Regions from separate parts of the Siccibacter colletis genome, predicted to be linked through region 2. Evidence: predicted binding sites of a transcription regulator. Region 2 holds the regulator's gene; each other region holds the start of a gene.
The links. The regulator CRP, encoded in region 2, controls carbon source genes, mostly activating them, when cyclic AMP is high. The targets are predictions, from matches to a motif close to ATGTGANNNNNNTCACAT.
Positions count from the first base shown of each region.

Region 1: hpt (hypoxanthine phosphoribosyltransferase) is a predicted target of CRP. The motif match lies at 2,797-2,814, and genes of this name have one in related genera.
Region 3: rbsD (D-ribose pyranase) is a predicted target of CRP. The motif match lies at 3,576-3,593, and genes of this name have one in related genera.

Region 1 covers NZ_CP074352.1:748,219-755,879, reverse strand. Annotated here, with positions in the region: gene KFZ77_RS03695 (ABC transporter permease) at 1-385, opposite strand, end outside; gene KFZ77_RS03690 (ABC transporter ATP-binding protein) at 382-1,308, opposite strand; gene can (carbonate dehydratase) at 1,418-2,080, shown strand; gene hpt (hypoxanthine phosphoribosyltransferase) at 2,132-2,668, opposite strand; gene KFZ77_RS03675 (glucose/quinate/shikimate family membrane-bound PQQ-dependent dehydrogenase) at 2,874-5,270, shown strand; gene KFZ77_RS03670 (membrane-bound PQQ-dependent dehydrogenase, glucose/quinate/shikimate family) at 5,452-7,661, opposite strand, start outside.
Region 2 covers NZ_CP074352.1:324,774-332,434, forward strand. Annotated here, with positions in the region: gene ppiA (peptidylprolyl isomerase A) at 38-610, shown strand; gene KFZ77_RS01520 (YhfG family protein) at 718-888, shown strand; gene KFZ77_RS01525 (putative adenosine monophosphate-protein transferase Fic) at 878-1,480, shown strand; gene pabA (aminodeoxychorismate synthase component 2) at 1,513-2,076, shown strand; gene argD (bifunctional acetylornithine/succinyldiaminopimelate transaminase) at 2,164-3,384, shown strand; gene KFZ77_RS01540 (YccS/YhfK family putative transporter) at 3,385-5,469, opposite strand; gene crp (cAMP-activated global transcriptional regulator CRP) at 5,530-6,162, opposite strand; gene KFZ77_RS01550 (OsmC family protein) at 6,468-6,872, shown strand; gene KFZ77_RS01555 (phosphoribulokinase) at 6,918-7,661, opposite strand, start outside.
Region 3 covers NZ_CP074352.1:4,026,030-4,033,690, reverse strand. Annotated here, with positions in the region: gene ravA (ATPase RavA) at 1-1,407, opposite strand, end outside; gene kup (low affinity potassium transporter Kup) at 1,627-3,495, shown strand; gene rbsD (D-ribose pyranase) at 3,675-4,094, shown strand; gene rbsA (ribose ABC transporter ATP-binding protein RbsA) at 4,102-5,607, shown strand; gene rbsC (ribose ABC transporter permease) at 5,612-6,577, shown strand; gene rbsB (ribose ABC transporter substrate-binding protein RbsB) at 6,604-7,494, shown strand; gene rbsK (ribokinase) at 7,600-7,661, shown strand, end outside.

The DNA of each region.
Region 1 (7,661 bases), 420 kb from region 2:
GTGAAATCGCCGTCACCAGAATGCCCACGCACAGCCCGCGCGCCACACCGCCGCCGACGTAGCCGGTGATGATTACATGGGTCGGCACCGGAGCCACCAGCAGCTCTTCAATGTTGCGCTGGAATTTGGCGCTGAAGAATGATGAGGCCACGTTCGCGTAGGCGTTAGTGATCACCGCCATCATGATCAGGCCCGGCACGATGAACTGCATATAGCTGAAGCCGTGCATCTCGCCGATGCGCGAGCCAATCAGGTTGCCGAAGATGATGAAGTAAAGCGTCATGGTGATCACCGGCGGCACCAGGGTCTGGATCCAGATACGCATAAAGCGGTTGATCTCTTTCGCCCAGATGCTTTTCAACGCTACCCAGTAAAGCTGCATCATGCCTGGTCTCCTGCTTTCTCATGTACCAGCGTGACGAACAGCTCTTCGAGGCGGTTCGCTTTGTTACGCATACTCAATACCTGTACTCCCTGCGCGCTCAGCTGGCTGAACACGCTGTTAATGCCCTGCTCGCGCATCACTTCCACTTCAAGCGTAGAGGTATCCACCAGACGATACTGATAGCCTTCCAGCTTTGGCAGCGGGCTTTTCGCTGCCAGATCGAGGATGAAGGTCTCCGATTTCAGCTTCGCCAGCAGTGATTTCATCGAGGTGTTTTCCACCAGTTCACCGTGCTGAATGATGCCGATGTTGCGGCACAGCATTTCAGCTTCTTCCAGATAGTGGGTGGTGAGGATAATGGTGGTGCCTTTGTCGTTCAGATCCTTCAGGAAGCTCCACATGGAGCGGCGCAGTTCGATGTCCACCCCGGCGGTCGGTTCATCAAGGATCAGCAGTTTTGGTTCGTGCATCAGCGCCCGGGCAATCATCAGACGACGCTTCATGCCGCCTGATAACATTCGCGCACGTTCATTGCGCTTTCCCCACAGATCGAGCTGTTTAAGGTATTTTTCGCTGCGCGCAACTGCTTCACGACGCTCCACGCCGTAGTAGCCCGCCTGGTTGACGACGATCTGCTGCACGGTCTCAAACGGGTTGAAGTTAAACTCCTGCGGCACCAGCCCGAGCTGACGTTTGGCATTGACCACGTCTTTTTCCAGATCGTGCCCAAACACCCGCACCCGGCCAGAGGTTTTATTCACCAGCGAGCTGATAATACCGATGGTGGTGGATTTCCCGGCACCGTTTGGCCCCAGCAGGGCATAGAAGTCCCCGGCTTCGACCTGCAGGTCAATACCGCGCAACGCCTGAACGCCGCCGGTGTAGGTCTTTTTAAGCTGTTCAAGTTCCAGTGCTATTGTCATGGATTGTTCGCTTACCTTGTTCGCACAATTGTTGTGTGGTTTAAAAATAAATGGAGTTGACCTATATTAGCGCAACGCACTAATCAGGTTACAGGTTGTTAACACCTTCATGAAAGACATCGAAACGCTCATCAGTAATAATCAGGTCTGGTCCAAACTGCTGGTGGAAGAAGATCCGGGATTTTTTGAACGTCTCTCTCAGGCACAAAAACCACGCTTTCTGTGGATTGGTTGCTCCGACAGCCGCGTTCCGGCCGAACGTCTGACCGGCCTTGAGCCTGGTGAACTCTTTGTACACCGAAATGTGGCAAACCTTGTTATCCATACGGATCTTAATTGCCTGTCGGTGGTTCAGTATGCGGTGGACGTGCTGGAAGTTGAGCACATCATCATCTGCGGTCACTACGGCTGCGGCGGCGTACAGGCAGCGGTTGAGAACCCGGAGCTGGGCCTTATCAACAACTGGCTGCTGCACATTCGCGACATCTGGTTCAAACATAGCTCACTGCTGAGCGAACTCCCGCAGGAAAAACGTCTCGACACCCTGTGCGAGCTGAACGTAATGGAGCAGGTGTATAACCTCGGCCACTCCACCATCATGCAGTCGGCGTGGAAACGCGGCCAGAACGTGACCATCCACGGCTGGGCCTACGGTATTCACGACGGTCTGCTGCGCGACCTGCAGGTTACGGCGACCGACCGCGAGACGCTGGAGCAGCGCTATCGCAGTGGTATCGGCAATATTCAGCAGACGCACTCCAGCCACAAATAAGGCTGTAGCAACAGAAAAAGGGGCCGCGGCCCCTTTTTTTACGCCTGACGTTTACTCCGCCAGCGGCACCACTTTGCCGATGAACGGCAGGTGACGATAGCGCTGGGCATAGTCAATGCCATAGCCCACCACGAACTCGTCCGGGATCGAGAAACCGACGTACTCCACATTCACGTTCACTTCGCGACGCGAGGGTTTATCGAGCAGCGTGCAGATAGCCAGAGATTTCGGCTCACGCAGGCTGAGGATCTCGCGCACTTTCGACAGGGTGTTGCCGGAGTCGATGATGTCTTCGACGATCAGCACGTCCTTGCCGCGGATATCTTCGTCGAGATCCTTCAGGATTTTAACGTCGCGGGTGGATGACATACCGCTGCCGTAGCTGGAGGCGGTCATGAAATCGACCTCGTGCGGCACCTGCACTTCACGACACAGGTCGGCCATAAACATAAAGGAGCCGCGCAGCAGCCCCACCAGCACCATATCGCTGCCGCTATCGCGATAACGCTCCGTGATCTCTTTTCCCAACGCGGCGATGCGCGCTTTGATTTCGGCTTCCGGGATCATCACATCAACAGTATGTTTCATATAGCTAACCGTCTGAATAAAAATGTATTTTTCTGAGCTGCAGCGCAACGGCGGCGGGTCTCAAAACCTGAGCACGAGAGTATATCAGCAAAACCTTTTATCTGGCGATTTAGCACAAAAAGCTCTTTTTGTGATTAAGATCACACTTGTTAATAACTATAATTACTTGCTATCAAAAAATTAACAACGTTAAAAGAGTGTCTTTATGGCGGAAAATAAACCGGAAAAACAGTCGCTAGTCGTCAAAATTAGCGCACTGTTTGCAGCTCTGTGTGGGCTCTATTTGCTAATCGGCGGTGTCTGGCTGGTGGCAATTGGTGGCTCATGGTATTACCCCATCGCGGGTATTTTAATGCTCGGCGTGGCCTGGCTGCTGTGGAAAGGCAAAGCAGCCGCGCTGTGGCTGTATGCTGCCGTACTGCTTGGCACCATGCTGTGGGGCGTCTGGGAAGTCGGCTTCGACTTCTGGGCGCTGACGCCGCGCTGTGACGTACTGGTGTTCTTCGGTGTCTGGCTGGTGCTGCCGTTCGTCTGGCGCAAGCTGCGCGTGCCTTCTGCCCGCGCCGTGCCTGCCCTGTTGGTTTCGCTGATCGTCAGCGCCGTGATTCTGTTCTGGGCCGGCTTCAACGACCCGCAGGAGATCAACGGCACGCTGCGTACCGATGCGACCGCCGCCGTCAGCAGCGCCCCGCCGATTGCTGATGGTGACTGGCCGGCCTATGGCCGCACCCAGGAAGGCCAGCGCTACTCGCCACTTAAGCAGATCAACACCGAGAACGTCGGCCAGCTGAAAGAAGCCTGGACCTTCCGCACCGGCGATCTGAAGCTGCCGACCGACCCGGGTGAGATCACCAACGAAGTCACGCCGATTAAAGTCGGCGACACCCTGTTCCTGTGTACCGCACACCAGCGCGTCTTTGCGCTTGATGCCGCGACCGGGAAAGAGAAGTGGCACTTCGACCCGCAGCTGAAAGCCGACCCGTCGTTCCAGCATCTGACCTGCCGTGGCGTCTCTTACCACGAAGCGACGGCGCAGAATGCCAATCCGGATGTGGTAGCTAACTGCCCGCGCCGTATTATTCTGCCGGTGAACGATGGCCGTCTGTTTGCCATCAACGCCGACAACGGCAAGCTGTGTGAGTCCTTCGCCAACAAAGGCATTCTCAACCTGCAGACCAACATGCCGGTCACCACGCCGGGCATGTACGAGCCGACGTCCCCGCCGATTATCACCGATAAAACCATCGTGATTGCCGGTGCGGTAACGGATAACTTCTCTACCCGCGAGCCGTCAGGCGTAATCCGTGGTTTCGACGTGAACACTGGCGAACTGCTGTGGGCCTTCGATCCGGGTGCGAAAGACCCGAATGCCATCCCGGCGGATGAGCATCACTTTACGCCGAACTCCCCGAACTCCTGGGCACCGGCGGCGTATGACGCGAAGCTGGACCTGGTGTATCTGCCGATGGGTGTGACCACGCCGGATATCTGGGGCGGCAACCGCACGCCGGAGCAGGAGCGCTACGCGAGTTCCATCATCGCGCTGAATGCGACCACCGGTAAGCTGGCCTGGGCCTATCAGACCGTCCACCACGATCTGTGGGATATGGACCTGCCGTCGCAGCCGACCCTGACCGACATTACCGACAAAAACGGTAACCAGGTGCCGGTCGTCTATGTGCCGACCAAAACCGGCAACATCTTCGTCCTCGACCGTCGCGACGGTAAGCTGGTGGTTCCGGCACCGGAAAAACCGGTTCCGCAGGGCGCGGCGAAAGGCGACTACGTCACCCCGACCCAGCCGTTCTCTGACCTGAGCTTCCGTCCGAAAGAGGATCTCTCCGGTGCGGATATGTGGGGCGCCACCATGTTCGACCAGCTGGTGTGCCGCGTGATGTTCCACAGCCTGCGCTACGAAGGTATCTTCACTCCGCCGTCCGAGCAGGGCACGCTGGTGTTCCCGGGTAACCTCGGCATGTTCGAATGGGGCGGTATCTCCGTCGATCCGAACCGTCAGGTGGCGATTGCCAACCCGATGGCGCTGCCGTTTGTGTCAAAACTGATCCCACGCGGTCCGGGTAACCCGATGGAGCAGCCGAAAGACGCGAAAGGCTCTGGCACCGAAGCGGGCATTCAGCCGCAGTACGGTGTGCCGTATGGCGTGACGCTGAACCCGTTCCTGTCACCGTTTGGTCTGCCGTGTAAGCAGCCAGCATGGGGTTACATCTCCGCGCTGGATCTGAAAACCCACAAGATCGTCTGGAAAAAACGTATCGGTACGCCGCGCGACAGCATGCCGTTCCCGATGCCGTTCCCGGTTCCGTTCAATATGGGTATGCCGATGCTGGGCGGCCCGATCTCTACCGCAGGTAACGTGATGTTCATCGGCGCAACCGCAGACAACTATCTGCGCGCCTTCAATATGACCAACGGTGAGAAACTGTGGGAAGCGCGTCTGCCGGCTGGTGGCCAGGCCACGCCGATGACCTATGAAGCCAACGGCAAACAGTACGTGCTGATTGCTGCCGGCGGTCACGGTTCGTTCGGCACCAAAATGGGCGACTACATTGTTGCCTATGCCCTGCCGGATGACGCGAAGTAAACCGTACGCCCGTCCGCTAAACGAATGTTAAGCGGACATTATCAGTACGCGACCCGCGGCCTTCTCTGAAGGCCGCTTTTTTTTTGCCCGCCGTTTGCCTCCCCTGCCCCATAAAAAAAGCCTCATCACTGAATGATGAGGCTTTCGCGCGTGCTGCCGTCAGGCAGCGGCATCGTACAGATTATTTCAGGCGGAACGCAACCACGCTGTCACCGGCTTTCGTCCCCAGCGAGCCGTGGCCGCCAGCGGCGATCACCACGTACTGCTTACCGTCTTTCCCCATAAAGGAGGACGGCGTGGCCTGCGCGCCCGCGCTCAGCTCGGTCTGCCACAGCAGTTCACCGGTGCTGCTGTCATAGACGCGGAAGAAGTTATCCGCTGTCGCGCCGTGGAAGACAACATCACCGGCAGTGACCAGCGGTCCACCGTGAGCGACCATGCCCATCGGGAAGCCAATCGGGAAACGACCCGGCAGGAAGCTGGTGTTGAGGTTTTTGGTAGTCCCGACGCGGCGCAGCCACTCGGTTTTACCGGTTTTCAGGTCAACACCCACCATACGACCCCACGGCGGCGCGATACACGGAATGCCCAGGCTGGAGGCCAGCTGCTGGATGTGAATCGCGTAATCGCCGTGGAAGTTTTCGTTCCAGTACGGGTCGCCGTCTTTGGTGAAGGTGCGTGCCGTGGCGGTTTCCGGAGTACGCTTGATCAGCGTGTATTTATACGCCAGACGTACCGGCGAGGCGATCAGCAGCTGACGCTCCGGATCGATAGCCACAGAACCCCAGTTAAACACGCCAATGTTACCCGGGAAGACAATCGCGCCTTTTTCAGTGGCAGGCGTCCACGGGTTGCCGTCATAGCGCAGATTTTTGAAGTCGAGACGACAGGCCATCTGATCGAACGGCGTGATGCCCCACATTGACTTCTCGGTCAGCGGCTGCGGAATGAAGTTCAGGCTGGACACCGGCTGCGTCGGGGCAAATTTCTCGCCCGGCACGCCGCCTTCGGTGGAGACCGGCACCTGGTTTACCGGATAAACCGGTTCGCCCGTCAGGCGGTTGAGCACAAACAGGTTACCGGTTTTGGTCGGAAGCACCACCACCGGCTGTTTGTTGCCCTGATAGTCGATGTCGAGCAGTGACGGCTGAGACGGGTTATCGCGGTCCCAGAGGTCATGATTTGAACTCTGATAGCGCCATTTGAAGGCCCCGGTTTTCAGATCCAGCGCCACCAGCGCATCACGGAACTTTTCGGTGTTGCTGTTGGCGTCACGCTCGATGCCCAGCTCGTCCGGGGACGCGTTGCCAAACGGCACATACACCAGGCCGTTTTTCATATCGGCGCTCAGCGTGCCCCAGGCAACCGGCGTGTCGTACGGGTAGTTCTTATCAGCCGCAATCGGCTGGGTGTTTTCCGGGGTAGCCGGATCGAAGTTCCACACCAGACGGCCCGTTACCGCGTCGTAAGCGCGAATAACGCCTGACGGGTTGCCGCTGTTGAAACCGTTATCCATCACCGAACCGCCGACGATCACCAGATTACCGGCGACCAGCGGAGCAGCGGTCTGCATCAGCGCATGCGGGCGGACTTCACCCATATTGGCATGCAGATCAACCACACCGTTGTTACCGAAATCGGCGCAGAACTTGCCGGTATCTGCATCAAGCGCAACCAGTTTCGCATCGGTGGTGGCGTTGAAAATACGTTTGCGGCACAGGGCAGGCTCCGCAGGTGCGGTTTCTGCACCAGCCGCCGCGCTGTCGAAGTAGCTCACGCCGCGGCAGGTCTGGTGCTGCTGCAGGTTAGAACGATCTTTTTCCGGCACGTGTTTCCATTTCACCGCCCCGGTTTCCGGGTCGAGAGCGTGAACTTCGTTATGCGGCGTACAGAAGTAGAGCATGCCGTTGGCTTTCAGCGGCGTGGCTTCGAAGGTGTACTCGCTGGCGTCGCCGTCCTGACGCACATCACCGGTGTGGTAGGTCCAGGCAACTTCCAGGTCCTTCACGTTCTGGTTGGTGATCTGCTTCAGGGAGGAGAAGCGCAGGCCGTTGGTGGTCCCGCCGTAGGCAGTCCAGTCGTTACCGGCGACCGCAGCCTCAGAGGCGACACGCGGATTGCTGATGGTGCCTTTCTCAGGAATCGGATCGTAGAAGCTCAGTCCGGCCACCAGCAGGATCATCACCGCGACGGTAGTGCCGAGGAACGGATGGAAGCGACGCTCGTTGTGGGTCAGGGCGCGCACGGTCCAGGGCAGAGCCAGCCAGAGGCCAATCACGCCAAAGAGGTCGCCGCGCGGGATCCACTGCCATTTGTCGAAGCCGACTTCCCAGATTATCCACGCCAGGGTAATCCACATCAGTACGGCGTAGAGGCTCAGGGCGCTGCGTT
Region 2 (7,661 bases):
CCACTTGCAACACTCATCGCTTTCGTAAGGAATTTTCATGCTCAAATCGACACTGGCGGCAGTCGCGGCTGTTTTAGCGCTTTCCGCAATCTCCCCGGCTGCACTGGCGGCAAAAGGCGATACTCACGTTCTGCTTACCACCTCTGCCGGCAACATTGAGCTGGAATTAAATAATCAAAAAGCGCCGATTTCGGTGAAGAACTTCGTCGATTACGTGAACAGCGGTTACTACAACAACACCACCTTCCATCGCGTGATCCCGGGCTTTATGATTCAGGGCGGCGGCTTCACCGCTGAAATGCAGCAGAAGCAGCCGAACCCGCCGATTAAAAACGAAGCCGATAACGGCCTGCGTAACACCCGCGGCACTATCTCGATGGCGCGCACCGCTGACAAAGACAGCGCCACCAGCCAGTTCTTCCTGAACGTGGCCGATAACGCGTTCCTCGACCACGGCCAGCGCGATTTCGGCTATGCGGTGTTTGGTAAAGTTGTGAAAGGCATGGACGTGGCCGATAAGATTTCGCAGGTGCAAACCCACGACGTCGGTCCGTATCAGAATGTGCCGTCAAAACCGGTAGTTATCCTCTCCGCGAAAGTTCTGCCGTAATTCCTCCCCCTGCGGGTGCCCGCCACCCGCATCGTCTCTTCCTGACGGCACATCCTTAAATTGCTGCTTATACTTGTGGCACATGAGGTTACGTTGAGGGAGACGCAATGACTAAAAAACTCACCGAAAAACAAAAGTCCCGGCTATGGGAACGGCAACGCAATCTCAATTTTCAGGCCAGCCGTCGGTTAGAGGGGGTTGAGATCCCGCTGGTGGAGTTGAGCGAAGAAGAGGCGCTGGCGCGTATAGAGACGTTAAGGGGGGAGTATGAGCGATAAATTTGGCGACGGGCGCGACCCTTATCTCTATGCCGGTTCGAAAGTAATGAAAAACCGCCTCGGCATTCGTCAGGCGCAGCGTCTTGAGCAGGCGGCGTATGAATTTACCGCGCTGCGTGCAGCCACGCTCGGCCCCGGCCCGGTGATTCGCGGTCTGCCGCACCTGTGCGCCATTCACCAATATCTCTATCAGGACGTGTTCGACTGGGCAGGCGAACTGCGGGAAGTGGACATTTACGAAGGCGATACCCGTTTTTGCCATTTCGAATACCTTGAGAAAGAGGGCAATGCCCTGATGCAGGCGCTGGAAGACGAAGACTATCTGGCGGGGCTGGAGCGTGACGCGTTTATCGAGCGCCTCGCGCACTACTATTGTGAGATCAACGTTCTGCATCCGTTCCGCATCGGCAACGGGCTGGCCCAGCGTATCTTCTTTGAGCAGCTGGCGCTCCACGCCGGGTATCTGCTGGACTGGCGCGAGGTAGACCCGCAAGCCTGGCGCAGTGCAAATCAGGCGGGCGCGATGGGCGATCTGGCGCCGTTACAGACCATTTTCAGCAAAGTGGTGAGCGAAGCGCGGGAAAGCGAGTAAACTGACGCGGTTCGCGACGTTACGGAGCCGCTATGATACTGCTTATCGACAACTATGACTCTTTCACCTGGAACCTGTACCAGTACTTTTGCGAGCTGGGCGCGCAGGTTACGGTAAAGCGCAATGATGAGCTGACCCTGGCGGATATCGACGCGCTCGGGCCGCAAAAAATTGTTATCTCTCCCGGCCCCTGTACGCCCGATGAAGCCGGTATTTCGCTGGAGGTTATCCGCCGCTATGCCGGACAGCTGCCGATACTCGGCGTCTGTCTGGGTCACCAGGCGATTGCCCAGGCTTCTGGCGCACGCGTGGTACGCGCCGCGAAGGTGATGCACGGCAAGACCTCCATCATTACCCACACCGGCAAAGGCGTGTTTGCCGGCCTGAATAATCCGCTTACCGTTACCCGGTATCACTCTCTGATTGTTGAACCTGCAACCTTGCCCGCCAGTTTTGAAGTAACAGCCTGGAGCGATACCCGGGAAATTATGGGCCTTCGCCATCGGGAGTGGGATCTGGAGGGGGTGCAGTTCCACCCGGAAAGCATCCTCAGCGAGCAGGGCCACCAGCTGCTGGCGAACTTCCTGAATCGCTGATCTTTTCGTTGCCATCGTATGATTTTTTATGCATATTTTGTGATTATGTTTTCATAATCGCGTTCGCGTAAAAATGATGGAGTTTCCATGGCAACTGAGCAAGCGGCAATCACCCGGGCAACATTCGATGAAGTCATCCTGCCGATTTATGCACCTGCCGAGTTTATCCCGGTTAAAGGCAAGGGAAGCCGCGTCTGGGATCAGCAGGGCAAGGAGTATATCGACTTTGCGGGCGGTATTGCCGTAACGGCGCTCGGACACTGCCATCCTGCGCTGGTTGAGGCGCTGAAAACGCAGGGTGAAACGCTCTGGCACACCAGTAACGTCTTCACCAACGAGCCGGCGCTGCGCCTGGCGCGCAACATCATTGATGCCACCTTTGCCGAACGCGTGCTGTTTATGAACTCCGGCACTGAAGCCAACGAAACGGCCTTTAAGCTCGCGCGTTACTACGCTTCCACCCGCCACAGCCCGTACAAAAGCAAGATCATCGCTTTCCATAACGCCTTCCACGGGCGCTCGCTGTTCACGGTTTCGGTCGGCGGGCAGCCGAAATACTCCGACGGCTTTGGGCCAAAACCGGCTGACATCATCCATGTGCCGTTCAACGATCTGCACGCGGTGAAGGCGGTGATGGATGATCACACCTGCGCCATTGTGGTGGAGCCGATTCAGGGTGAGGGCGGAGTGACCGCCGCAACGCCGGAATTCTTACAGGGGCTGCGCGATCTCTGCGACCAGCATCAGGCGCTGCTGGTGTTTGACGAAGTGCAGTGCGGCATGGGGCGCAGCGGCACGCTGTTCGCCTATCAGCACTATGGCGTGACGCCGGATATTCTGACCAGCGCCAAAGCGCTCGGCGGCGGCTTCCCGGTCAGCGCAGTGCTGACGACGCAGGAGATCGCCAGCGCTTTCCACGTTGGTTCGCACGGTTCCACCTACGGTGGCAACCCGCTGGCCTGCGCGGTGGCGGGCGCGGCATTCGATATCATTAATACTCCTGAAGTGCTGGACGGCGTGCTTGCCCGTCGCCAGCAGTTCGTTGCGCACCTGCAGCAGATTAATCAGCAGTACGACGTGTTCAGCGATATTCGTGGCATGGGTCTGCTTATTGGCGCGGAGCTGCAACCGCAGTACGCCGGGCGTGCGCGTGACCTGCTGTATGCCGCTGCCAGTGAAGGCGTGATGGTGCTGAATGCCGGGCCGAACGTGATGCGTTTTGCCCCATCGCTGGTGGTGGAAGAAGATGAGATCGACCATGGGATGGCGCGCTTCGCCGCGGCGGTAGGTAAGGTGGTTAACGGCTGATCAGCTTTCGCCGCGCAGCCGTCGCTTCAACCAGATCCCATGCTGAGGCCGCTGGCGCCAGGCCACGGACGAAATGGTATGCATGGTGCTCAGGTGGCTGAGAATGCGCTGCAGGTGCTGCTCCATGGTGGTGAGCGGGCCTGAGGGCAACGACTCTGGCGGTTCGATAATGGTTACGTCGTTGCTCGCTGACGGCGCGTCATACTCCAGCCGCTGCTGGCAGCGCTGAATGGCAATCTCACAGGATTGCAGATAGCGTTCGGCCAGCTGCGGCGTCAGCATGTTGTGTTCCCGGGCCAGCGTTGTGATGGCGTTGATGTGCTCGACCACGAACTGACTGTGGGTCACCCACAGCTTCATGTCCGCCAGATAGTGCGTGTTGAAGCCCGGCTCCTGCATCGCCTGGTTAAGGGAGTTATACACCGCGTTGTGCGCCTGGTTCACGCGCATACGCTGCCACGCCAGCGGTGTCGCCCCGGGGTTATCACTGAGGATCAGGCGTAGCGCGTCCTGATCCGCCTCCAGCGCATCGTGCGCATTCTGCCGCAGCAGACCGGTCTGCCACTGCGGCCACAGCCATACCATCCCGCCAAAGGCAATCAGACAGCCAATCAAGGTATCGACTAAGCGCGGCAGGATAAACTGCTCAGCGTTCAGGGTAATCAGCTGCAGGGTGTACACCGCCGTGACGGTAAAGCCTATCGTCGCCCAGCCGTAGCTTTTGCGGATGATCAGATAGCTCACCAGCGTAATCGCCAGCATCGCCAGCAGGGCGAATCCTTCCGGGAAGTGGAAATGCAGCGCCACGCCGGCAATCAGCAGCCCCGCCATGGTGCCGCCAGCACGGTGGAAGATCCGCACCCGCGTGGCGCCGTAGCCGTTCTGGGTAACGAACATAATGGTCATCAGGATCCAGTACGGTTTCGGCAGATGAAACGCGTTGCCCACCAGGCTGGCGATGCTCAGCATCACGGCGATACGCGCGGCGTTGCGCAGGGCCGCAGATTTAAAAGAGAGGTAACTTTTTAACGCCGGGAACAGCGGCAGGCGGCGCTGCCGGTCCTCCATCATGTCGCGCACGTACAGAGGGCGCTGGGTGCGCAGCACGCGGGCGATGCGGCTGAAGTGATAATCAAAAAATTGCCCGACCGGGTTATCGGGATGCTGACGGGCGATCTTTTCCAGCGCTTCGCTCTGCTTATCCATCGAAAAACGCGTCGGATAGCGGTGATAGAGAATATCGTCGGCAAGCGTGCGCAGCCGGCCGGCGACAGTTTGCGCTGTCCAGCGAATGACTTTTTCGGCGTGGGTCTGCTTCACCAGCTTTTGTACCTCTTCCGGCTGGTGCAGGCTGACCGAGATATGCTCCTGCAGGTCGAGCGCAATCTGGAACGCGCGCAGCAGGCGCCGGTAATCATTCTGGCGGTTGGCGGCCAGCATGTGCAGCTGCTGATAACACTGGCTGATGAGATCCACCACCTTCTGCTGATGTGCCAGCAATGGCGGTAGCGCGGTATCCGGGTCGGTATGCCGGGTAAGCATGCTGTATTTCGCTTCACAGTAGCTCGCCAGTTCGCGATAGAGCAGACTGAGTGTCTCCCGCAGCGGCTGTTCACGCCACAGCCAGAACCAGAACCAGTTGAACGCGCCGTACCACAGCGTGCCGAGGGTGTAGATGAGCATTGGTTGCCAGACCGGCATGTTGCCGGCGAGGCTTAGGGTAAAGATCGCGGCGATAAGCGAGGCCGGGAGCAGGCGCGCATGCAGGCTGCTGATCTCCGCCGTCACGCCAAGCACCAGCGCCATGACGCTCAGAATAATCGGCAGAGGAAGTTGCTGATAAAGCAGAAGCTGGACTGCGAGACTACTGAGGGCAAACAGCGAGCCGCCGATAAACAGGCGTTTGAAGAAGCGTTTATGAGGTGTATCCAGCCCGGCAATATTGCAGCAGGCAGGCACCAGCGAGAAGAGCAAGCCCTGTTGCAGATGGCCCAGTATCAGGCCCACCGCCACGGGAATACAGAGCACCAGCGTTTGTCGGAGTGCGTAGTTAACTTCGGGGTGGTAAATCAGCCTGCGCCACATAGCCAACGAGCAGAGACAACAACGGCGTGCTACTCGCGTAACACGCCGTTGCGAAGCGGCTTAACGGGTTCCGTAAACCACGATGGTTTTACCGTGTGCGGAGATCAGGTTCTGATCTTCCAGCATTTTCAGAATACGGCCTACGGTTTCGCGGGAGCAGCCCACGATCTGGCCAATTTCCTGACGGGTAATTTTGATCTGCATTCCGTCCGGGTGGGTCATCGCGTCAGGCTGCTTTGCAAGGTTCAGCAGGGTCTGGGCGATACGGCCGGTTACGTCGAGGAAGGCGAGGTTGCCCACTTTCTCGGAGGTGACCTGCAAGCGACGCGCCATCTGCGAGGAGAGGCGCATCAGGATGTCCGGGTTCACCTGGATCAGCTGACGGAATTTTTTATAGGAGATCTCAGCGACTTCACAGGCGGTTTTCGCGCGAACCCAGGCGCTACGCTCCTGGCCCTCTTCAAACAGGCCAAGCTCGCCAATAAAGTCACCCTGATTCAGATAGGACAGGATCATCTCCTTGCCTTCTTCATCTTTGATCAGCACTGCCACTGAGCCTTTAACGATGTAGTACAACGTTTCCGCTTTTTCACCCTGGTGAATCAGCGTGCTCTTAGATGGGTACTTATGAATGTGGCAATGAGACAAGAACCATTCAAGAGTCGGGTCTGTTTGCGGTTTGCCAAGCACCATGCGCTGTTATCCTCTGTTATAAACTGGCTCCAGAGTCCGGGTTATGCCCCTGCTCTGGGGTTGCTGTCATATATTCCCGCATCCCGGGAAGTGGCGCTCGTCAGATTTCGTCGCCTTTAATGAGTAAAATCCGCCGCATACATGCATAACATCAATGTTACATGATTACAGCCAGACTGTTTTAGCATAGCTTTTCATGAGTGTCTTGTATTGTCTCGTTTCAGCTTGACGCAGGTCGCCTTTCGTTGCCTGTTTTGCGGGCGACGAGTAATCTGTCGTCAAATCAGCAAGTCAGGAGAAGGCAAATGCAGGCACGTGTTAAATGGGTGGAAGGCCTGACCTTCCTGGGTGAATCTGCCTCCGGGCATCAGGTGCTGATGGACGGCAACTCCGGCGATAAAGCGCCAAGCCCGATGGAGATGGTACTGATGGCCGCAGGTGGTTGTAGCGCGATTGACGTAGTGTCGATTCTGCAGAAGGGGCGTCACGACGTGACCAACTGCGAGGTGAAGCTTACCTCCGAACGCCGGGAAGAGGCGCCGCGCCTGTTCACGCACATTAATCTGCACTTTATCGTTACCGGTAAAGCGCTCAAAGACGCGGCGGTAGAGCGGGCGGTGTCGCTCTCGGCAGAGAAATACTGCTCGGTGGCGTTGATGCTGGAGAAAGCGGTGAACATCACCCACTCGTATGAGGTGATTGAAGCCTGACGGCAGGGCGGCGCTGACAGGCTTCATGCAGTCAGCGCCGCACCGTTATTCGATTTTTTTCCCTTCCATCAACCGCTGCACCAGCGGCATCATAATCAGCTCCATCGCCAGCCCCATCTTGCCGCCCGGCACCACTAACGTATTCATGTGAGAAATAAATGAACCCTGCAGCATGGCCAGCAGCCAGGGGTAATCGATGCCCTCCAGATTGCGGAAGTGGATCACCACCAGACTCTCGTCCAGCGACGGGATAGTTTTCGCTGCGAATGGGTTGGAGGTATCCACCGTCGGCACGCGCTGGAAGTTGATATGGGTGCGCGAGAACTGCGGGGTGATGAAGTTGATGTAATCCTCCATCGAACGCACCACGGAGTCCATTACCGCCTCGCGCGAGTGACCGCGCTCGCTGGTATCACGCACCAGCTTCTGGATCCATTCAAGGTTAACGATGGGCACCACGCCCACCAGCAGATCAACATGCTGCGCCACGTCGTGCTGCGGCGTGACCACACCGCCGTGCAGCCCTTCGTAGAACAGCACGTCCGTTGGCTCCGGGAGCGGCTGCCACGGCGTGAAGGTGCCGGGAACCTGATTCCACGGCACTGCTTCATCGTAAGTATGAAGGTATTTACGCGACTGGCCGCTGCCGCTGCGCCCGTATTCGCTGAATGTCTCTTCCAGCAGGCCGAAGTCGTTAGCTTCCGGGCCGAAGTAGCTGATGTGGCGACCGAGATCGCGCGCTTTGCGGATCGCCATGTCCATTTCAGGCCGGGTGTAGCGATGGAAGCT
Region 3 (7,661 bases), 370 kb from region 2:
CTGCTGCTCGCTGAAGCTCAGGTGCTGCTGGTGCCAGAGCGTATCCAGCTCGTCCAGTTGCTGGCTGATCTCCTGCGGCAGGTTCTCCGGCGTCTGATGGCCCGGCAACGCCAGCCGCGTACTCTGCAGGCTGACATCGCGGATCACCAGGTACTGTGCGCTGTCCACCTCGAGCGTCAGAAGTTGAGCAAAGCCAATGCCGTTGAGCTTGCCGCGGATCTCACCGCCTTTTTGCAGCCACTGGTTTAACGCTTCACGGGGGAGAGTGATATGGATGACTTCCATATCGTGCAGTTTAAGCGGCTGCTGTAACAACAGCGTCAGGATCTCGCCCTGCACCTCATCGGGCAGAAGGTACTGTGCCCGGCGGGCGAACATGCCGCCCTGCTTCACGACTTTCAGCGCATCGCGATCGCTCTGCTGCTGCTGGAGCTGCATCCGGCGCTGCTGAATGGCACCCAGCCGGGAAAGCATCGCGTGCTGCTGCCATCCATGTCCGGTCATCAATAATTCGAGCTGCTGCTGCATCAGCTGCAGGGTCTCAGCGTCATGCCACAGACAGTCTTTCAGCAGAATAAGATCAATGGGCGCGACGGCGCTGCGGCCCGAGAAAAAGGCGCTCGCCTGCAACAGGTGGATAGCCTTTTTCCAGCGACGGTCAGATACGTAGGGCGCGCCCGGCAGCTCGTTAAGCTGCTGGCGCAGCGTAAAGATCAATTCAAAGACGTGATCCGGCAGGGCAACCTTGCCGATATCCTGCTGCCACTGGTGATATTCCTCGTCGCTAATCTGCAGACCGGGCACCATCGGGATGGCGTTTTCATCCTGCTGGCTTATCAGCATTGAACGGAAATTGCCTTTCTCCTGCACGTTGTCGAGCCACAGACGGATCAGCATCCGGTCATACAGCGCCTCAAGACTGTTGTCGGCTTCCGGCAGTTCGTTGGAAGCGGCAACCAGCAGGCGCATCGGGATTTTCTCCTCGTGCGCGCCGTTGCGAAAACGCCGTTCGTTGATGGCGGTCAGCAGGGTATTCAGAATGGCCGGGCCAGCTTTCCATATCTCATCCAGAAACACGATTTCCGCTTCCGGCAGATAACCCGCCGTCAGGCGCTCATAGCGGCCTTCATCTTTCAGCGCCTGGATAGAGAGTGGACCGAACACTTCTTCCGGCGTGGAGAAACGGGTCATCAAATATTCAAAAGCGCGGGCATGCTGGAAGGCAAATTTGAGGCGGCGGGCAATCAGGCTTTTGGCGATGCCTGGCGGCCCGAGCAGGAACACGCTTTCGCCGCTGAGCGCGGCCAGCAGGCAAAGGCGAATGGCGTGGCTACGCTCAAAAAGCCCCTTCTCCAGCGCCGCGCTGAGACGAGAAATTCTTTCCGCCAGCAAATGTGATTGAGCCATAATGAAATTGCGTCCTTACCCGGTTATAACCTGTGAAAATAAGTATAAATGTTTTGAATTTGAGCAGGTAACAGATTGATGCGACAACAGAGTCTGACGCAGCCACATTAACCATGCCGCACGAAGGGGTACGATTTTTTTACCAATCGTGCATACTGTGCGCCTTTTTGTGGGTTCAGTGGCAACGCATCCACAGCTTTATTACTAAAAGACGGGTCTATGAGTACTGATAAGAAACAATCACTCTCTGCGGTCACGCTTGCGGCTATTGGGGTGGTATATGGCGATATTGGCACCAGCCCGCTTTATACCCTGCGTGAATGTTTGTCCGGCCAGTTTGGCTTCGGCGTAGAACGCGAGGCGGTATTCGGCTTTCTGTCTCTTATTTTCTGGCTGCTCATCATTGTCGTCTCAATTAAATATCTGAGCTTCGTGATGCGTGCTGATAACGCCGGAGAAGGCGGGATCCTGACGCTGATGTCGCTGGCCGGGCGTAATACCTCAGCGCGGATGACCTCGGTGCTGGTGATCATGGGCCTTATCGGCGGCAGCTTCTTCTATGGTGAGGTGGTGATAACCCCCGCAATCTCGGTAATGTCGGCCATCGAAGGCCTTGAAATCGCCGCCCCCTCCCTCGACCCCTATATCGTTCCGCTCTCTATTATTGTTCTCACCCTGCTGTTTATGATCCAGAAGCACGGCACCGGCATGGTGGGCAAACTGTTCGCCCCGATCATGCTGGTCTGGTTCCTGGTGCTGGCGGTACTGGGTGTGCGCAGCATCATGGGCAACCCTGAAGTGCTGCAGGCGCTGAACCCGGCGTGGGCGATTGGCTTCTTTATGGAATACAAAGCCATCTCCTTTGTGGCGCTGGGGGCAGTTGTGCTGTCGATCACCGGGGTGGAAGCGCTCTACGCCGATATGGGTCACTTCGGTAAATTACCGATTCGCGTGGCCTGGTTCTCGGTGGTGCTGCCGTCGCTGGTGCTGAACTACTTTGGTCAGGGGGCGCTGCTGCTGAAAACCCCGGAAGCGATCAAAAACCCGTTCTTCCTGCTGGCACCGGACTGGGCGCTCATTCCGCTACTGATACTGGCGACGCTCGCCACGGTAATCGCCTCTCAGGCGGTTATCTCCGGCGTATTCTCCCTGACCCGTCAGGCGGTACGTCTGGGCTATCTTTCGCCGATGCGCATCATTCACACCTCTGAAATGGAGTCCGGGCAAATCTACATCCCCGCCATTAACTGGATGCTCTATTTCGCGGTGGTGATTGTCATTATCAGCTTTGAGCACTCCAGCAACCTGGCCGCCGCCTACGGGATTGCCGTTACCGGCACCATGGTGCTGACCACTATTCTGTCGACCACCGTGGCGCGTAAAAACTGGCACTGGAACAAGCTGCTGGTGGGGCTGATCCTGGTGGCATTTATGTGCATCGATATTCCGCTGTTCTCCGCGAACCTCAGCAAGCTGTTCTCCGGCGGCTGGCTGCCGCTGAGTCTCGGCCTGGTGATGTTCATCATCATGACCACCTGGAAAAGCGAACGCTTCCGCCTGCTGCGTCGGATGCACGAGCACGGCAATTCCCTGGAAGCGATGATTGCTTCGCTGGAAAAATCTCCGCCGGTGCGGGTGCCGGGTACTGCGGTGTATATGTCGCGCGCGCTGAACGTTATTCCGTTTGCCATGCTGCACAACCTCAAGCACAACAAGGTGCTGCACGAGCGCGTGATTTTCCTGACGCTGCGTACCGAAGATGCGCCTTACGTGCACAACGTGCGCCGCGTAACGATTGAACAGCTGTCGCCCACCTTCTGGCGCGTGGTTGCCAGCTATGGCTGGCGTGAAACGCCAAACGTGGAAGAGGTCTTCCACCGTTGCGGTCTGGAGGGACTGAGCTGCCGCATGATGGAGACCTCGTTCTTTATGTCGCACGAGTCGCTTATCGTCGGCAAGCGCCCGTGGTATCTGCGTCTGCGCGGCAAACTGTACCTGCTGCTTCAGCGTAACGCCCTGCGCGCCCCTGACCAGTTTGAGATCCCGCCGAACCGGGTTATCGAGCTGGGAACCCAGGTCGAAATCTGACGCCTCAACGCCTCCCCTGCGGAGGCGTTTTCATTTGTTAGCACCTTGTTTCACGCCTTAAGGTAAACGTGAGCGAAACGTTTCGATGGCGATCACATTTTCACATTCTGGTGATTGTTTAGTGCGCACCGCTTTCTCTACACTGCCGCCAGCGAAACGTTTCGCTAGTGGAGTGAAAAATGAAAAAAGGCACAGTACTTAACGCAGAAATTTCTTCTGTCATCTCACGTCTTGGCCACACCGATACGCTGGTGGTTTGCGATGCCGGGTTACCCATTCCTCGCGGCACCGATCGTATCGATATGGCATTAACTCAGGGCGTACCTTCCTTTATGCAGGTAGTGGAAGTGGTGACGGCGGAAATGCAGGTTGAGGCTGCTGTTCTTGCCGCGGAAATCAAACAGCATAATCCGCAGCTCCACGAAACGTTGCTTGGTCATATCAGGCAACTGCAGCAACACCAGGGAAACACCATTGATATTCGTTACATCAGTCATGAGCAGTTCAAACAACAAACCGCAGATAGCCAGGCGGTGATTCGCAGCGGGGAGTGTTCCCCGTATGCGAATATCATTCTCTGTGCCGGCGTAACCTTCTGAGGCCGACATGGACGCATTACTGCAACTTAAAGGGATCGATAAATCCTTCCCGGGCGTGAAAGCGCTTTCCGGCGCGGCACTCAACGTCTATCCGGGCCGCGTGATGGCGCTGGTAGGCGAAAACGGTGCCGGCAAATCCACAATGATGAAAGTGCTGACTGGTATCTATCAGCGTGATGCCGGCTCGCTGCTGTGGCTGGGGAATGAAACCACCTTCAGCGGCCCGAAAGCCTCTCAGGAAGCAGGCATCGGCATCATTCATCAGGAACTCAACCTGATCCCTCAGCTCAGCATTGCCGAGAACATCTTCCTCGGGCGTGAATTCGTTAACCGCTTCGGCAAAATCGACTGGAAAGCAATGCATGCCGAAGCCGACAAGCTGCTGCTGAAACTCAACCTGCGTTTCAACAGCCACCGCCTGGTGGGCGATCTGTCGATAGGCGACCAACAGATGGTCGAGATCGCGAAAGTGCTCAGCTTCGAGTCTCAGGTCATCGTTATGGATGAACCGACCGATGCGCTGACCGACACCGAAACCGAATCGCTGTTCCGGGTGATCCGCGAGCTGAAGGCCCAGGGGCGCGGCATCGTGTATATCTCGCACCGCATGAAAGAGATCTTCGAAATCTGCGATGACGTCACGGTGTTCCGCGACGGGCAGTTTATCGCCGAGCGCGACGTCGCCAGCCTGACCGAAGATTCGCTGATCGAGATGATGGTAGGCCGCAAGCTTGAAGATCAGTATCCGCATCTGGATAAAGCACCGGGCGCGGTGCGCCTGAAGGTCGACCACCTGTGTGGCCCAGGCGTGCACGACGTGAGTTTCAGTCTGCGCCAGGGGGAAATCCTCGGCGTCGCGGGCCTGATGGGCGCGGGGCGTACTGAATTGATGAAGGTGCTGTACGGTGCTCTGCCGCGCGCCAGCGGGCACGTAACCCTCGACGGCCGGGAAGTAGTAACCCGCTCTGCGCAGGATGGCCTGGCGAACGGCATCGTCTACATCTCCGAAGACCGCAAGCGCGACGGCCTGATCCTCGGCATGTCAGTGAAAGAAAACATGTCGCTGACCGCGCTGCGCTACTTCAGTCACAACGTCGGTCACCTGCGCCATAAAGATGAACAGCAGGCGGTGAGTGATTTTATCCGTCTGTTTAACGTGAAAACCCCGTCCATGGAGCAGGCGATTGGTCTGCTGTCCGGTGGCAATCAGCAGAAAGTGGCGATTGCCCGCGGCCTGATGACGCGCCCGAAGGTGCTGATTCTGGACGAACCGACGCGCGGCGTGGACGTGGGCGCGAAGAAAGAGATTTATCAGCTCATTAACCAGTTCAAGGCAGAAGGGCTGAGCATCATTCTGGTGTCATCCGAAATGCCGGAAGTATTAGGTATGAGCGATCGCATTATTGTGATGCATGAAGGGCATCTCGGTGGAGAATTCACACGCGAGCAGGCCACCCAGGAAGTGCTGATGGCTGCGGCCGTCGGCAAGCTTAATCGCGTGAATCAGGAGTAAAATGATGACAACCCAGACTGTTTCCGGTCGCCGTTATTTCACCAAAGCATGGCTGATGGAGCAGAAATCGCTGATCGCCCTGCTGGTGCTGATCGCGATTGTCTCCACCATGAGTCCGAACTTCTTTACCGTTAATAACCTGTTCAACATTCTGCAGCAGACCTCGGTGAACGCCATCATGGCGGTAGGGATGACGCTGGTTATTCTTACCTCGGGTATCGACCTGTCCGTCGGTTCCCTGCTGGCGCTCACCGGGGCGGTTGCCGCCTCGCTGGTGGGCATGGAAGTCAACGCGCTGGTGGCCGTGGCGGCCGCGCTGGCAGCCGGTGCGGCAATCGGCAGCGTGACCGGTGTGATTGTGGCGAAAGGGCGCGTCCAGGCGTTTATCGCCACCCTCGTCATGATGCTGCTGCTGCGCGGCGTCACCATGGTGTACACCGATGGTAGCCCGGCGAATACCGGCTTTACTGAGAACGCGGATCTGTTCGGCTGGTTCGGTATCGGACGCCCGCTGGGTATCCCGACCCCGGTCTGGATCATGGCGATTGTCTTCCTCGCGGCCTGGTACATGCTGCACCACACGCGTCTGGGTCGCTATATCTATGCGCTGGGTGGGAACGAAGCGGCGACGCGTCTGTCCGGTATCAGCGTTAATAAAGTCAAAATCATTGTCTACTCCCTGTCCGGCATGCTGGCCGCGCTGGCGGGCGTTATCGAAGTGGCGCGTCTCTCGTCAGCACAGCCGACGGCGGGAACGGGTTATGAGCTGGATGCCATCGCAGCGGTCGTGCTGGGCGGTACCAGTCTGGCCGGTGGGAAAGGCCGCATCGTGGGTACGCTTATCGGTGCGCTGATCCTCGGCTTCCTGAATAACGGTTTGAACCTCTTGGGTGTTTCTTCCTATTACCAGATGATCGTCAAAGCTGTGGTGATTCTCCTGGCGGTGCTGGTTGATAACAAAAAGCAGTAACTCACTACTTCACAGGATCTCTTAACATGAACATGAAAAAGCTGGCTACACTGGTTTCCGCCGTTGCACTGAGCGCCACCGTAAGCGCAAATGCGATGGCAAAAGACACCATCGCTCTGGTTATCTCTACCCTGAACAACCCGTTCTTCGTGTCGCTGAAAGACGGCGCGCAGAAAGAAGCTGACAAGCTGGGCTACAACCTGGTGGTGCTGGATTCTCAGAACAACCCGGCAAAAGAGCTGGCGAACGTGCAGGACCTGACGGTTCGCGGCACCAAACTGCTGCTGATCAACCCGACCGATTCTGACGCCGTCGGTAACGCGGTGAAAATGGCGAACCAGGCCAACATTCCGGTTATCACCCTCGACCGCGCTGCGAACAAAGGCGACGTCGTCACTCACGTTGCTTCTGATAACGTGCTGGGCGGCAAAATTGCCGGTAACTACATCGCTAAGAAAGCGGGCGAAGGCGCGAAAGTGATTGAACTGCAGGGCATCGCCGGGACGTCCGCAGCGCGCGAGCGTGGCGAAGGCTTCCAGCAGGCGGTAGCGGCACACAAATTCAACGTGCTGGCCAGCCAGCCGGCTGACTTTGACCGTACCAAAGGCCTGAACGTGATGCAGAACCTGCTGACCGCCCATCCGGACGTGAAAGCCGTGTTCGCACAGAACGACGAGATGGCGCTGGGTGCACTGCGTGCGCTGCAGACTGCCGGTAAAACCGACGTTATGGTTGTTGGCTTTGACGGCACGCCGGACGGTGTGAAAGCGGTAGAAGACGGTAAACTGGCTGCCACTATCGCGCAGCTGCCGGAGCAGATTGGCGCTACCGGCGTTGACGCGGCAAACAAAGTGCTGAAAGGCGAGAAAGTGACGGCGAAGATCCCGGTTGACCTGAAGCTGGTTATTAAGCAGTAATACGGCGTACTCCTCAGGCGAGCGCTAAATGCCCCGCCTGATAAGACATAAAGAAAAGCATGGCACGCGCCACCGTCCGGTGGCGCATTTCGACTGGATATCCCCATGACCAAAACCGCAGGCAAGCTTGTCGTTCTCGGCAGTATCAATGCCGACCATATCCTTAA